Linked DNA regions of Solidesulfovibrio fructosivorans JJ]. The protein of the gene in region 1 interacts with the protein of each later gene in a pairwise test. Links are inferred from orthologs where the notes say so. Each region holds a gene or a part of one and is shown on either strand. Other genes may lie near its edges. The genes, in order: hflK and ftsH.

What was found.
Region 2: the proteins of hflK (region 1) and ftsH interact in binary tests that used the Escherichia coli proteins (3 or more experiments, as listed by UniProt). The link is inferred for Solidesulfovibrio fructosivorans JJ] from one-to-one orthologs.

What each region holds. Positions count from the first base shown.
Region 1 is NZ_AECZ01000046.1:1,900-8,928, reverse strand. The notes cover bases 2,214-5,030. They hold hflK (FtsH protease activity modulator HflK), read left to right. Parts: upstream 2,214-2,966; coding sequence 2,967-4,094; downstream 4,095-5,030. Other genes in these bases: hflC (protease modulator HflC), read left to right, coding at 4,091-4,939; DESFRDRAFT_RS19070 (phosphomannomutase/phosphoglucomutase), read right to left, coding at 2,214-2,882. In the rest of the region: DESFRDRAFT_RS19080 (efflux RND transporter periplasmic adaptor subunit), read right to left, coding at 1-733; DESFRDRAFT_RS19075 (hypothetical protein), read right to left, coding at 843-1,322; more of DESFRDRAFT_RS19070, read right to left, coding at 1,515-2,213; DESFRDRAFT_RS23170 (hypothetical protein), read left to right, coding at 5,300-5,428; protein translocase subunit SecF, read left to right, coding at 5,600-6,697; DESFRDRAFT_RS19045 (hypothetical protein), read right to left, coding at 6,793-7,029.
Region 2 is NZ_AECZ01000016.1:102,644-109,809, forward strand. Bases 2,101-5,054 are described here. They hold ftsH (ATP-dependent zinc metalloprotease FtsH), read left to right. Parts: upstream 2,101-2,639; coding sequence 2,640-4,469; downstream 4,470-5,054. Other genes in these bases: DESFRDRAFT_RS12535 (hypothetical protein), read right to left, coding at 4,630-5,054. Also shown: transcription termination/antitermination protein NusG, read right to left, coding at 1-125; preprotein translocase subunit SecE, read right to left, coding at 137-439; rpmG (50S ribosomal protein L33), read right to left, coding at 554-703; tuf (elongation factor Tu), read right to left, coding at 707-1,900; more of DESFRDRAFT_RS12535, read right to left, coding at 5,055-5,265; DESFRDRAFT_RS12540 (hypothetical protein), read right to left, coding at 5,397-6,878; prmC (peptide chain release factor N(5)-glutamine methyltransferase), read right to left, coding at 6,972-7,166. UniProt on the Escherichia coli protein: Acts as a processive, ATP-dependent zinc metallopeptidase for both cytoplasmic and membrane proteins. Plays a role in the quality control of integral membrane proteins.

The DNA.
Region 1 (7,029 bases):
ACCCGGCCACCACGGTCTCGCCGGCCTGGGAGGTGACGAAAGCCACCACCCCGTTGATGGGGCTGACGATGCGGGTGTAGGAAATCTTGGTCTTGATGGAGTCGATGACGGCTTGCGCCTCTTCCTTGGCTTTTTGGGCCTTGAGGCGTTCCTTGTCGAATTCGGTGGTCAGGCGCACCAGGGAGGCCTGTTTGGCCAGGACTTCGTTGTGCCCGACCAGGGCGTCGCGCCGGGCGGCCTCGAGCACGTCGCGGGCGATGAGTTCCTTGTTGAAAAGCTGTTGCTGGCGCTTGTGGTTGCTGGCGGCGTATTCGCTCTTGGCCTCGGACAGGCGCTGTTCGGCCTGGGCCTCGGCGATGCGTTTGGGGTAGACGGCTTCGACCTGCCCCAGTTCGGCGCTGGCGCGTTCGAGCTTGGCTTCGGCCTCGGCCAGGCCGGCGCGCAGTTCCCGGTCGTCGATGACGGCGATGAGCTGCCCTTTGTGCACCTCGTCGCCGACCTTGACGTTCATTTCCTTGATGGTGCCGGTGGCCCGGGCGCCGATTTTGACGATGGCCCCGACCTGGGCCTTGATGATGCCGGTCGCCTCGAGGACCTTGCGCACGTCGCCGATTTTGGCTTCGGCCGTGGCCAGCACGCGGGGCGGTTCGGCTTTCTTGGTGTAGTGTTTCCAGGCGAAAAGCCCGGCCCCGGCGATGACGGCCAGGAGAAAAAGCCACTTGAATATGCGCATGCGTTGTATCCGGGGGGTCGATTTTGCCGTCATAGTGCCCGAAACGGGGGGAAGGGGCAAATCGGGGCGGCGCTTCGAACATCCCGCCGGTCGCGGACGCGCAGAAAAATCAAAACGGCGAGATCTTCTTCCAGAACGACCTCTTGTCCTTGGGCGGCCCGGGCTTGGCCCGGTTCCGCTCCACCTTGCACTCGACCATGGCGAAAAATTCGGTCTTGGCGCCGGAGCAGCCGAGGAAGATTTTCACGTGGTAGCTGTTGTTGTTATACAGGAGAAAGTACTCGAGCATGGTCTTGCCGCCTGGGGCCGGGGCGGTGGAGGCCGGCTGGCCGTATTGGGTCGTGAACTTGGCCACGGCGGCCGGGATGTTGCAGGCCTCGTCCAGGGGCTCGGAGGGCGAAAGGGCGAAGCTGTCCTTGAAGATGCAGCTGTTGTCCAGGATGTTTTTCCCGCCGGCATTGTTCGGCTGGGCGATGTAGGACTTCTTGGAGAGCATGTCGCCAAGGGCCTGGTTGGGGCGGAAATCCTGGGCGGCGGCCGGAATGACGGTCGCCAGGACGAACAAAATAGTCAGCACGGCTTGGCGCATGGTCTCCTCCTTGCCGGTGAGCCTGTGGCCTTTTTCCCTTTTCAGATGCTTTCCCATACACCAAATAGGGAATGATATCCTGAAAAAAAGTCTGACCTTACAAAAGGTAAAAGGTTTAGGAAGGGGAGAGCGCGAGAGGGGAGAACCCTTTGCAAAAGGGTTTCCCCTCTCGCATCGTCTTTCCCTCTCCCCCTAACCGCCAAGCTCGGCGATCCAGCCGGCCACGGGTTCTTCGATGATACGGCGGATTGCCGCCAGACGTTCCGGCGTTTCGGCCTCGAAGCGCAGCACCAGCACCGGCTGGGTGTTGGACGCGCGCAAAAGGCCCCAGCCGTCGGGAAAGGTCAGGCGCACCCCGTCCACGTCGATGACGTCGTAGCGGCCTTTAAAAAAGTCACGCGCCTTTTCCACCACCTTGAACTTGATGGCGTCCGGGCAGTCCATGCGGATTTCCGGCGTGTTGACCGTCTCCGGCCAGTCGGCGAGCATCCGCCCGAGCGGCGCGTCCGAGGCGGCCACGATCTCGGCCAGCCGGGCGGCGGCGTAAATGGCGTCGTCGAAGCCGTAGTAGCGGTCGGCGAAAAACATATGCCCGCTCATCTCGCCGGCAAGGGTGGCATCCGTTTCCTTCATGCGCGACTTGATCAGCGAATGGCCCGTGGCGGCCATGATCGGCTCCCCGCCATGGGCGGCGATATCCTTATAAAGCAGATGGCTGCATTTGACCTCGCCGATGACCGTGGCCCCCGGATGCGTGGCCAGCACCCCCCGGGCATAGATGGCCAGCACCTGGTCGCCGTAGAGCAACTTGCCGGACTCGTCCACCACGCCGATGCGGTCGGCGTCGCCGTCGAGCCCGACCCCGAAATCCGCGCCTTCGGCCACGACCCGCGCCGCCAGGTCGGCCACATTTTCCAGGATCACCGGATCGGGATGGTGGTTGGGAAACCGGCCGTCCGGTTCGCAGTAGAGCGGGATGGCATTGGCCCCGCACTGGCGCAGCACCTCGGCGCAGATGAGCCCGCCGGCTCCGTTGCCGCCGTCGACGACCACCGTCACCGGCCGGGACAGCACCATCTGCTCGGAGACATGCTCGACGTACGACGGTTTGATGTTGTGTTCGCAGACCACGCCCGAACCCTTAGCGAATTCGCCGGCGGCCATGATGTCGTAGATCTCCCGGATGGCGTCGGTATGGATGGTGGTCTCGCCGGACCATATCTTGAAGCCGTTGAACTCCGGCGGGTTGTGGCTGGCCGTGACCATGATGCCGGCCCTGCGGGCCAGGGCCTTGACCCCGTAGTAGAACACCGGGGTCGGCACCATGCCGAGACAGGTCACGTCGATGCCGCAGGCGACGAGCCCGGCGGCCAGGCGGGCCTGGTACTCGGGCGAGGTCAGACGGCAGTCGTGGCCGAGCACGGCGCGCATCTGCCCCCGGCGCGCGAAAAACGTGCCGGCCGCGCGGCCGAGCAGTTCCACCCAGTCCGGGTCGAAATCCACATCCACGATGCCCCGGATGTCGTAGGCCCGGAAAACCCCGGGCGACACTGGCTTCATAGTACCTCCTGGCGCGTTCGGCGAAACGGGGGACACGGCGGGCGTCCCTTGACCTTCCCCCCCATCTCTCCTATGCCGCCTTGAATGAACTGGGATTGGGACAAGCTCACGGAGCAAAAACGCCGTTACGGGTCGCAGATGCCTGACCCGGGCCGCGTCGGCGAGGACCTGGGCAAGAAATTTTCCGCTCTGCGGGAACGGCTCCCCGGCGGGCCGAAAATCGTCATCATTGTCGTGGCGATTTTATGGATCGCCAGCGGCATCTATATCGTCGAACCCGACGAGGCCGGCGTGGTCCAGCGTTTCGGCGCCTATGCCTACACAACCGGTCCCGGACCGCATTATCACTTACCGTTTCCCGTCGAAACCGTAAAGACCCCGAAGGTTTCGCAGGTGCGCCGGGTGGAGATCGGCTTCCGCTCCGTCTACGGCCGCCAGGGCGAATCGTTGCAGAACCGGCGCGTGCCCGAGGAGTCGCTCATGCTCACGGGCGACGAGAACATCGTGGACGTGCAGTTCAGCGTGCAATACCAGATCGGCAACCCCGTGGATTACCTCTTCAAGATCGCCCAGCCCGACGAGACGCTCAAAAGCGCGGCCGAGGCGGCCATGCGCGAGGTCATGGGCAAGGCCAAGATCGACTCCGTTTTGACCTCGGGCAAGCTCAAGGTGCAGGCCGACACCAAGGATCTTCTCCAGTATATGCTCGACCGCTACGATTCCGGCATCGAAGTGACGGCCGTGCAGCTCCAGGACGTGCACCCGCCCCGCGAGGTGGTCGACGCCTTCAAGGACGTGGCCAGCGCCCGCGAGGACAAAAGCCGGCTCATAAACGAGGCCGACGCCTACTCCAACGACATCCTGCCCAAGGCCCGGGGCCGGGCGGCGGGCATCATCAACGAGGCCGCCGCCTACAAGGAACAGACGATCCGCCGGGCCAAGGGCGGCGCGGACCGTTTCGCGGCCCTGCGCGACGCCTACGAAAAGGCCAAGGACGTCACGCGCGAGCGCCTGTATATCGAGACCATGGAAAGCGTTTTCGACAGCCCCGGCGTGGAGAAGATCATTCTCGGCAGCGACGCGGCCGGCAAGGTCCTGCCCTACCTGCCGCTCGGGGCGTTGCCCCAGGCCGGCGGCGCGGCGGCTCGGGCCGCCCAGGCGTCCAAGGCGACGCCCCAACCGGCCCCGGCGGCCAAGGGAGGCCGTCCGTGAAAAATTCCCTGATCATCACCGCCGTGGTGGCCTTTATCGCGCTCTTGGCCGTCTTTCAGACGGTCTACGAGGTGGACCAGACCGAAACGGCCATCGTGCTGCAACTCGGCAAACCGACGGGCGACACCAAGGAGCCCGGGCTGCACGCCAAGATCCCCTTTGTGCAAAACGTGGTCTTTTTCGATGCGAGGCTTCTCCAATACGACGCCAAGGCGGCCGAGGTCCTCACCTTGGACAAGAAAAACCTCGTGGTGGACAACTACGCCCGCTGGCGCATCACCGATCCCCTGCTTTTTTACCGGACGCTTCGCACCGTGGGCCGGGCCCATGCCCGCCTCGACGACATCATCTACGCCGAGGTGCGCGTGGCGCTCGGGCAGTACACCTTGCAGGACGTGGTCTCGGAAAAACGGGCCTCGATCATGGCCGAGGTGACCAAGAAGTCCACGGAGCTGCTCGCGCCCTACGGCATCCAGGTGGTGGACGTGCGCATCAAGCGCACCGACCTGCCGCCGGAAAACGCCCAGGCCATCTACGGCCGCATGCGGGCCGAGCGTGAGCGCCAAGCCAAGCTCTACCGCTCCGAAGGCTACGAGGAGATGGAAAAGATCAAGTCCGCCGCGAACAAGGACCGCACCGTGATTTTGGCCGAAGCCGAGCGTCAGGCCCAGGTGCTGCGCGGCGAGGGCGATGCCGCGGCGACGTCGGTCTGGGCCGAGGCCGTGGGAAAGGACCCGGAGTTCTTCTCCTTCAGCCGCAGTCTGGAGGCCTATCGCAACGGGCTCTCCAAGGACACGCGCCTGGTCTTGACGCCCCAAAGTCCTTTTCTCAAGTATTGGCGGTGACGTCGTCCCGAAAAATACCTGCGTATTTTTTTAAAAAAAATGTGCGGCAAGGGTGTCATCGGCGCCGGGATAACGCGTCCCGATGACAGGCGGGGCGGGCCGTAGCGGTCCGCCCCCGCTCCATGTTTCAATCGCATGACGCCGGTTGCATTCTCTGTGTATTGTGCTACCGGAAAACAAATTGCTTGTATCGTTTATGCCTGCGGACACCGCGCCAGCCTTGCAACCGGGAGGGGTTGCCGGGCAAAACAGCGAACAAGGAGTCCCTGGATGTCTGATGTCTTGCGTCTTGTCTTGTTTGCAGTGCTTTTCGCCTTTTTGTGCATTCAAGCCCATGAGTTGAGTTCCCCGGGAAGTCGCTTGTTGGCCAGAAGCCTTTTTGCCGACACGGCGACAAGGACCATGGACCCGCGCCATCCCGAACCGCTCAAATCCCGCGCTTTGGAGTTTCGGGGACTGACCCCCGTGCCCATGGCATCCGGCGAGTAGCCACGTCGCGCGCCCGCGCGCCCTTGGGGCCCGCCCGCCATCCGCCGGGCAGGCTTGACAAGGCGCGCGCATTTGGCGGAAGGTGCGACGCCTGTGCGCCCGAAGGCACGGGCGTCATGCCGCCGTGCGTCCAATAGCCCGGCAATCCCGCAACACCCGAAGGGGGAGACGATGGTTCTGGAGCTGATCCGGCCCGGCACGAAAATCAATTTTCTCAAGTACCGCAAGCTGGCCTATCTGGTCTCGGCCGCCGTGATCGTGGCCGGTTTCGTGTCCCTGGCCGTCAAGGGCGGACCGCGCTATGGCGTCGATTTCGCCGGCGGCCTGTCCATTCAGGTCCGTTTCGCCAAGGCCATGGACGTGGCCGAACTGACCAAGGCCGCGGACGCGGCCGGGCTTTCCAATGTGGCCGTGCAGCGCTTCGGCCAGGCCGAGGCCAACGAGTACCTCATCCGGGCCTCGGACCAGGACATCAACCAGGAAAACGTGCGAACCGCCGTGGAAACGGCCCTGGGCAAGGCTTTTCCGAACGCGGGACTCGACGTCCAGCGCCTGGAGATGGTCGGCCCCAAGGTCGGCGCGGACCTACGCGGCAAGGCCCTGGAAGCCATCTTTTATTCGGTGCTGCTGATCGCCATTTATATTTCCGGCCGGTTCGAGAAGCGCTGGATGGCGGCGGGCATGATGGCGGCGGGACTTGCCGGCGGCATTTACGTGCTCAAGCTTTTCGGCGCGTCCACGGTGTGGCTGATCGTCGCGGCCATGATCATCACCATGGCCCTGTGCTACGTGCTACGGCTCAAATACGCCCTGGGGGCGGTGGTGGCCGACTTGCACGATGCCCTGATCACCATCGGCCTCTTTTCGCTTCTGGACAAGGAATTCGACCTGACCATCGTGGCGGCGCTTTTGACCATCCTCGGTTATTCGCTCAACGACACCATCATCGTCTACGACCGGATCCGGGAAAAGAACCGCAACGTGGGCAAGACCCTGCCCTTCGAGCAGGTCATCAACATCAGCATCAACGAGACGCTTTCGCGCACCATCCTGACCGCCGGGACCACGCTCATCACCGTGGCCTGCCTGTACTTCTTCGGCGGCGCGGTCATCCACGACTTCGCCCTGGCCATGCTCATCGGCATCCTGGCCGGCACCTATTCCTCGATCTTCGTGGCCAGCCCCATCCTGCTGGATCTGGGCTCGGGACTGAAGCCGCGCACCGGCGCGCCGGCCCGGGCCGTTCCCGAAGAGACGGCCGGGGCCTGATCGCCGAACACCGCGAGCATCGCCCGAGACGACAAGAAAAGGGCCGCTTCCTCGGAAGCGGCCCTTTTTCGTGGCGGGAGGTAACGCCGGCGATGTTACTTCGCCGACTTGGCGGCGTGTTGCCTGGCCTGGTAGCCCGCCAGGTCCTGCTCGGCGCGGTTGTACTCCGCCAGGGCCTTTTCCTTGGCCTGCCTGTAGCGTTCGGCGGCCTGGGGGTTGCCGTCCCGTTTGGCTTCCTCCTCGGCCTCGGCATAGCGCAGGTAGGCGTATTTGCTGTGCTTGACCTTCTCGGCCAACAGCACCTTCGGGTCGGTGTCCTCCCAATGGTTAAT
Region 2 (7,166 bases), on another replicon or contig:
TCCTGGCCGGTGCGCATCATCTCGCGGATGGTCTGCTCCACACGGTTCTCAAAACCCGAGTAGGTGTGGACAATATACCACCGCGCGGGTACGCGCTGTTCGCCGGAGCCTTCCTGTTCGGTCATGATCGATCCCGTTACGATAAAATGAACGCGACAAGCCTGGAGAGGGCCATGTCGACGACGCCGAGGTAAATGGCCATAATGACGCTGAAAACCAAAACGGCGACGCCGGTCTTGATGGTTTCCTGGCGCGTGGGCCAAGTCACCTTCTTCAGTTCGACCTTGGACTGTTCGAAAAACTCCTGGGCCGCCTTGACGTAACCCGTAAGGGATTTTCCGGACTTGGCCGAGGCCTCCGCCTTGGCGGAGGGCTTGCCGGCCGCGGCCTTGAGGGGCTTGTCAGCGCCCTGGGCCGCCTGTGTCTTTTCTTTGGCCATGACCTCGCCTTGCTCGATATATGGCAGGGCAGGAGGGATTCGAACCCCCAGCCCTCGGATTTGGAGTCCGATGCTCTACCGTTGGAGCTACTGCCCTGCGTTAATACCCGGCGCCTACTTGGTTTCCCGATGGACCGTATGCTTATGGTCGAACGGGCAGTACTTCTTGACCTCGAGGCGGCCGGTGGTATTCTTCTTGTTTTTTTCCGTCGAATAATTCTTGCGCTTGCACTCGGTGCACTGCAACTGGATGTTGATGCGCATTTTCTACTCCACGATTTCCGAAACGACGCCGGCGCCAACGGTGCGGCCGCCTTCGCGGATGGCGAAGCGCAGGCCCTTTTCCATGGCGATGGGGGCGATCAGTTCCACGTTGAAGGTGGCGTTGTCGCCGGGCATCACCATCTCGACGCCCTCGGCCAGGGTCACGACGCCCGTGATGTCGGTCGTGCGGAAATAGAACTGGGGACGGTAGCCGGTGAAAAACGGGGTGTGGCGGCCGCCCTCTTCCTTGTTGAGAACGTAGACCTCGGCCTTGAACTTGCGGTGCGGCGTGATGGAGCCCGGCTTGGCCAGAACCTGGCCGCGCTCGACCTCGTCGCGCTTGACGCCGCGAAGGAGCACGCCGACGTTGTCGCCGGCCTGGCCCTGGTCGAGGATCTTGCGGAACATCTCGACGCCGGTGCAGGTGGTCTTGACCGTATCCTTGATGCCGATGATCGCCACTTCGTCGCCCACGGTGATGATGCCGCGCTCGACACGGCCGGTGACCACGGTGCCGCGGCCGGAGATGGAGAACACGTCCTCGATGGGCATGAGGAACGGCTTGTCCACGTCGCGCTTGGGCTCGGGGATGTACGCGTCGCAGGCGTCGAGCAGCTCGAAGATCGGCTTGGCGTCCGGGCTGTCCGGGCCTTCGGCCTCAAGGGCCTTCAGGGCCGAACCCTTGATGATCGGAATGTCGTCCCCGGGGAAGCCGTACTTGGTCAAAAGCTCGCGCACTTCGAGTTCGACCAGCTCGAGCAGTTCGGGGTCGTCGACCAGGTCGACCTTGTTCATGAAGACGACGAGCTGGGGCACGCCGACCTGACGGGCGAGCAGGATGTGCTCACGGGTCTGGGGCATGGGGCCGTCGGTTGCGGCCACCACCAGGATGCCGCCGTCCATCTGGGCGGCGCCGGTGATCATGTTCTTGATGTAGTCGGCGTGGCCCGGGCAGTCGACGTGCGCATAGTGGCGCTTGTCGGTCTCATATTCGACGTGGGCCGTGGCGATGGTGATGCCGCGTTCCTTTTCCTCGGGGGCCTTGTCGATCTGGTCGAAGGGGATGTACTCGCCAAACCCCTTGAGGCTGGCCAGGCGCGTGATGGCGGCCGTCAGCGTGGTCTTGCCGTGGTCGATGTGCCCGATGGTGCCGATGTTGACGTGCGGCTTTTTCCGCTCAAATTTCGCCTTGCCCATGTCGTCCCCCTAAGCAGCGGTTTGACTTCGGATTTTTGGGTGAATTCGGATATGGAGCCCACGACCGGATTTGAACCGGTGACCTCTTCCTTACCAAGGAAGTGCTCTACCGACTGAGCTACGTGGGCCTCTATAAAATGCGTAGGACACGGGAGGCATTGGAGCGGGAAACGAGACTCGAACTCGCAACCCTCAGCTTGGAAGGCTGATGCTCTAGCCAATTGAGCTATTCCCGCGTATGTCACACGTAGTACATGCGACAGGGCTTCCTGTCTCCTACAGCATTCGCGCGTTATGGTGGAGGGGGGTGGATTTGAACCACCGAAGGCGTACGCCGACAGATTTACAGTCTGTTCCCTTTGGCCACTCGGGAACCCCTCCGCTCTGGAGCTGGCGATGGGACTCGAACCCGCAACCTGCTGATTACAAATCAGCTGCTCTGCCAGTTGAGCTACGCCAGCGCCCAAGAGGCAATCTGTTAGCTCGGCAAAGCCGGATTGTCAAGTCTTTTTCGTTCGCTCACGGCCACATCCGCTTCAGGCGGACGCGAAGTGGGTTTATTACGCGGGTGCCCCAACCTTGGCAACAACTTTTTTTTAATTTTCCTCATTTTTTTCCGCCCGCCCCGCTCGACCCGTTTTTTGCGCCACGCGTTGCAAAGAAACGCGAATTTCCGTAGAAGCCGTAACGATAAAAACCGAATCTCAACCTACCAGCCATCGAGTCCTCTGTGAAGAACATGGAAAAACATCATCGATTTTCCCTTTGGTACGTGCTCATCGCCATCTGGGGCGTTTTGCTCCTCAACAACTTCATCGTCACCACCTACGGTCCGAAAAACCTGCCCTACTCCGAGTTCCTGAAGAAACTCCAGGCCGGGGACATCACCGAAGTCTCCATCACAGGCGACGTCATCGAAGGAACCATGAAGGTGCCGGACGCCGCGACCAAGGAGCCCAAGGACGAGGAGTTCGTCACCCGCCGGGTCGCCCAGGACCTGTCCAACGAACTGGCCAAGTACAACGTCCATTTCCGGGCCCAGCCCGAATCCACCTTTCTGCGCGACATCCTGTCCTGGATCATCCCCATCATGATCTTCTTCGGCATCTGGTATTTCCTCATGCAGCGCCTGAACCCGGGGGCCGGCGTCATGGCCTTCGGCAAGAACAAGGCCCGCGTCTACGCCGAGAAGGATCTCTCCACCCGCTTCGCCGACGTGGCCGGTTGCGACGAGGCCAAGGCCGAACTCGTGGAGATCGTCGATTACCTGAAGACCCCGGACCGCTTCCGGCGGCTCGGCGGCGAAATGCCCAAGGGCGTGCTGCTCATCGGCCCGCCGGGCACGGGCAAGACGCTGCTTGCCCGGGCCGTGGCCGGCGAGGCCGGGGTGCCGTTTTTTTCCATCTCCGGCTCGGAATTCGTGGAAATGTTCGTGGGCGTTGGCGCGGCCCGGGTCCGCGAGCTGTTCGTCCAGGCCAAGGAAAAGGCCCCATGCATCATCTTCATCGACGAGCTCGACGCCATCGGCAAATCCCGGGCCGGGGCCATCGTCGGGGGACATGACGAGCGGGAGCAGACCCTAAACCAGCTGCTCGTCGAGATGGACGGCTTCGACCCGCGCGTGGGGGTTATCATCATGGCCGCCACCAACCGGCCCGAGACCCTCGATCCGGCGCTTTTGCGGGCCGGGCGCTTCGACCGGCAGGTGCTGGTGGACAAGCCGGACGTGGCCGGACGCGAGGCCATCCTGCGCGTGCACGCGGCCAAGGTCATCCTGGGCCCCGAAGTGGACCTCTCGGTCATCGCCCGCAAGACGCCGGGTTTTTCCGGGGCCGATCTGGCCAACGCCATCAACGAGGCGGCCTTGCTCGCCGCGCGCAAGGACAAGGACGCTGTGGGCATGGCCGACCTGGAAGAGGCCGTGGACCGCATCATGGGCGGCCTGGAAAAGAAAAACCGCGTCATCAATCCCAAGGAAAAACAGGTGGTGGCCTACCACGAGGCCGGCCACGCCGTGGTCGCCACCTTCACGCCCGGGGCCGACGAGGTGCACAAGATTTCCATCGTGCCGCGCGGCATCGGGGCGCTCGGCTGGACGCAGCAACTCCCGACCGAGGACCGCTACCTCATGTCGCAGACGGAGTTGCTCGGCAAAATCGACGTGCTGCTCGGCGGGCGGGGGGCCGAGCGCCTCATCTTCGGCGACATCTCCACCGGGGCGCACAACGACCTGCAACGGGCGACGGACATCGCCCGGGCCATGGTGGCGGAATACGGCATGGGCAGGACCCTCGGTCCGGCCACCTTTCCGCGCCAGAACCGGCCGGTTTTTCTGGGTGCGGAACAGAGCGGGCTGGCCGGACGGGAATATTCCGAAGCCACGGCGGCCAAGCTCGACGCCGAGATCAAGGAGATCCTGGAAGCGTCGCAGGAGCGCGTGGCCGAGCTTTTGGCCGACAAGAAGGAGCTTTTGGAAAACATCGCCCAGACGCTTTTGGAAACGGAAACCATCGACGAGGCGCGGTTCAAGGCCCTGGTGGAGGCGGCCGGAGGAGGCCCCAAGGTGTAGTCCCTTCCTCTCGGACGATGAAAAAGGCGGGCTTTCCTCTCCTTCGGGTTGGGGAAAGCCCGCCTTTCACGTTTTAAGCCGCTTGCGAAGGGCCTGGACAAACCGTCTCCCGCGCGTGCTGGGCCGACAGCGCGGGGACGCGACCGGACGCGGACGGCCCTTACGGCGTTTCCGGCGGCGTCGAGGCTGGCGGCGTCGCGGCCGGCGGATTGCCGGCCTGGGGCGCACCCGATGCCCCCGGTTCCTTGTTTTGCAGCAACATCATTTTTTCGGCACTGCCCACGCTTGAACCAAAGAAATATTGCACGACGGAGGTAAACGCGGCAATCAGGGCGCCAATCAACAGGGCAAGCTGTTCCTTTGCCTGGGGAGTCCCCAGCGGTCCCGAAGGCTCGTACCAATACTGGGCAATAAGAACGCCGAAAAAACCTGCCACGATAAGGATGGACAGCGTCCATTTTGCATAGATATTTATTTTTTTCAGCGATCTAAAGTCTTGCGCATTGATGCTGTCCAATTCGCTTTGCGGCCCGCAGGCGTTCGCTTCCTTCACGACGGCCAGTCGGCTCAGCTGGTGCCTGAAGGCTTCTTCCGCGGCCTTTATCTTGTCGACGTTGGCCGCATCGGAGACGGGCTCGACCAGCTTGTCCAGGTCGCCCGCAACACCGAGAGCTTTGCCCAGGGCCTCCAACCCGGCTTTCCGTAGCGGAGCATTTTGGGCATCGCAAAGGCACGCGGCAAGAACCGGGGATTGGCTTCGAATTTTCTCGGCGATACTTTCACACGTCGCTCCCATAGCGCCTCCTTGGGCCGGCCCAAGCACGGCCCTTGGCGAAACTATGCCACAACACGTATTTGGTGGACAATACCATATTGCGATTATCCGAAGAAAATTCCCCCTCAAAAGACGCAACCGCCGCTTGCGCGTCACCGCTCCCCTGCGCCGGCGCGCACGAACAGCAGGCTGCCCCGGCCGCGACGGACCAGACGCCAGCCGGGATCGGCGGCCAGGGCGGCGATGACCGGATCGTGGATACTTAAAAGAATCACGTCCGGCGGGTAGGCCTCGAGGAAATCACGCCAGCCCGGCCCGGCATTGATGAAACGGAAATAGGCCTCGTGGACCGGACGCGGGTAGACCGTCTCGTAGCGGCCGTCCATGGCCACCTTGACCGCCGGATACTCGTTCCAGGACAACCACTCGCCCCAGTTGAAATGGGCCAGCACGTTGCCGCGCAGGCGACCGTGCTCCCGCAGCCATTCCACCGCCCCCACGGGATAGGAAAAATCCCCCGCTCCCGGCGCGTCGCAGTCCGGGGCGGTGATGCGCCAGGGCGTCGCCAGCACGAAGTTGACGGCAAGCGCCGCCACAAACCCTCCAAGAGCCACGGGCAGCCAGCGATACCGCTTCGCCAGCCTGGAAAGGGCCGGGCCGGCCTCGATCCCCTTGCCGTCGGCGAAAATCGACGGGAGCAGCGCGGCAAAGGCCAGAATGAAAAAAATCTGGTGGCGCAAATGCCCCATGGCCATCCAGGCCGTCACCCCGAGGACCAGCAAGTCCGTCAGGTCGCGGTGGCGGCGTTTGACCAGGAAAAACGCGGTCAACCCGGCCATGCCCAGCAATATCCAGGCGTTAACGGCCAGCCTGCCCAGTCCGATCGCCCGCCAGACCGAGGCCCACTCGGCCACGTCCGGCCGGGGAAGCCGTATGGCCGCGAGCAGATAGGTCCAATAATCGAGCCCGTACGGGTTCACCAGCGTCACCAGGGCGCAGGCGAGTCCGCAGGCGGCCAAAGGGAAAACGCCGCGCCGCCGTTGCAGCGCCCCGGCCGCGTACAGCCCGACCAGCCCGAGCCCGGCCAGAAAGCCGCCGTGGAGATTGGCCCAGACGAGCATCATAAGCGGCAGCCACCCAAGCCGCTTCCACTTCCCGTCCGCGCGAAAGGCCTCCAGCCGCCACAGGAACACGGCGAAGAACAGGTAAGTGAAAATCTGCGCCCGGGCCGGGGCGAACCCGATCACCAGCAGCTCGCCGGCAACGAAGCAGAAAAGACCACTCGTGACGGCATCGGCCCGCCGGACCCGCGAGGCGGCGAAAACGCCCAGGCAGACCCCGGCCGCGGCGAGGTAGCGCAGGGCCTGGATGCCGGCCATGCCGCAGGCGGTCAAAAGCGGATAGTAGACGACCCCGGTCAGCCACTCGTGGTAGACCCACGGGGTCAGCGTCGGGGTGTAGGCAAAGACGTCTTTATAAGGGAAGCCCTGCCGCCAGAAGAGACGGCCGAAGGCGAGGTAGCCCCAGAGGTCGAAGTCGGCGGCGGTGATGGCCAACCTGCCCGCCACCAGCAGCGCCGGCACGGCCACGGCAAGGGCAAGCAGGATTTTCTCCCTGGTGGATCGCGGCGGCATGGGACCTCACTTTCCCGGCCCGGACCGGACCGTTGCTTGATATATCCGGTCCTAGCTTACGGGTCCGTAGTGAGGCAACACGCCGCATCCCGCTCAGGCGGGCTTTCGCCCCTCCACCACCCGGTCATGGCCGGCCAGATCGCGGCGCACGGCCACATCCGCGAAACCGGCCTCGGCCAGGACAGCGGCGGCAGCCGGGCCCTGCTCCCAGCCGATTTCGACGAGCAGCCAGCCGCCCGGGGCCAGCCGGTCAAAGGCGGTTCGCGCCACCACCGGCACGGCCTCGAG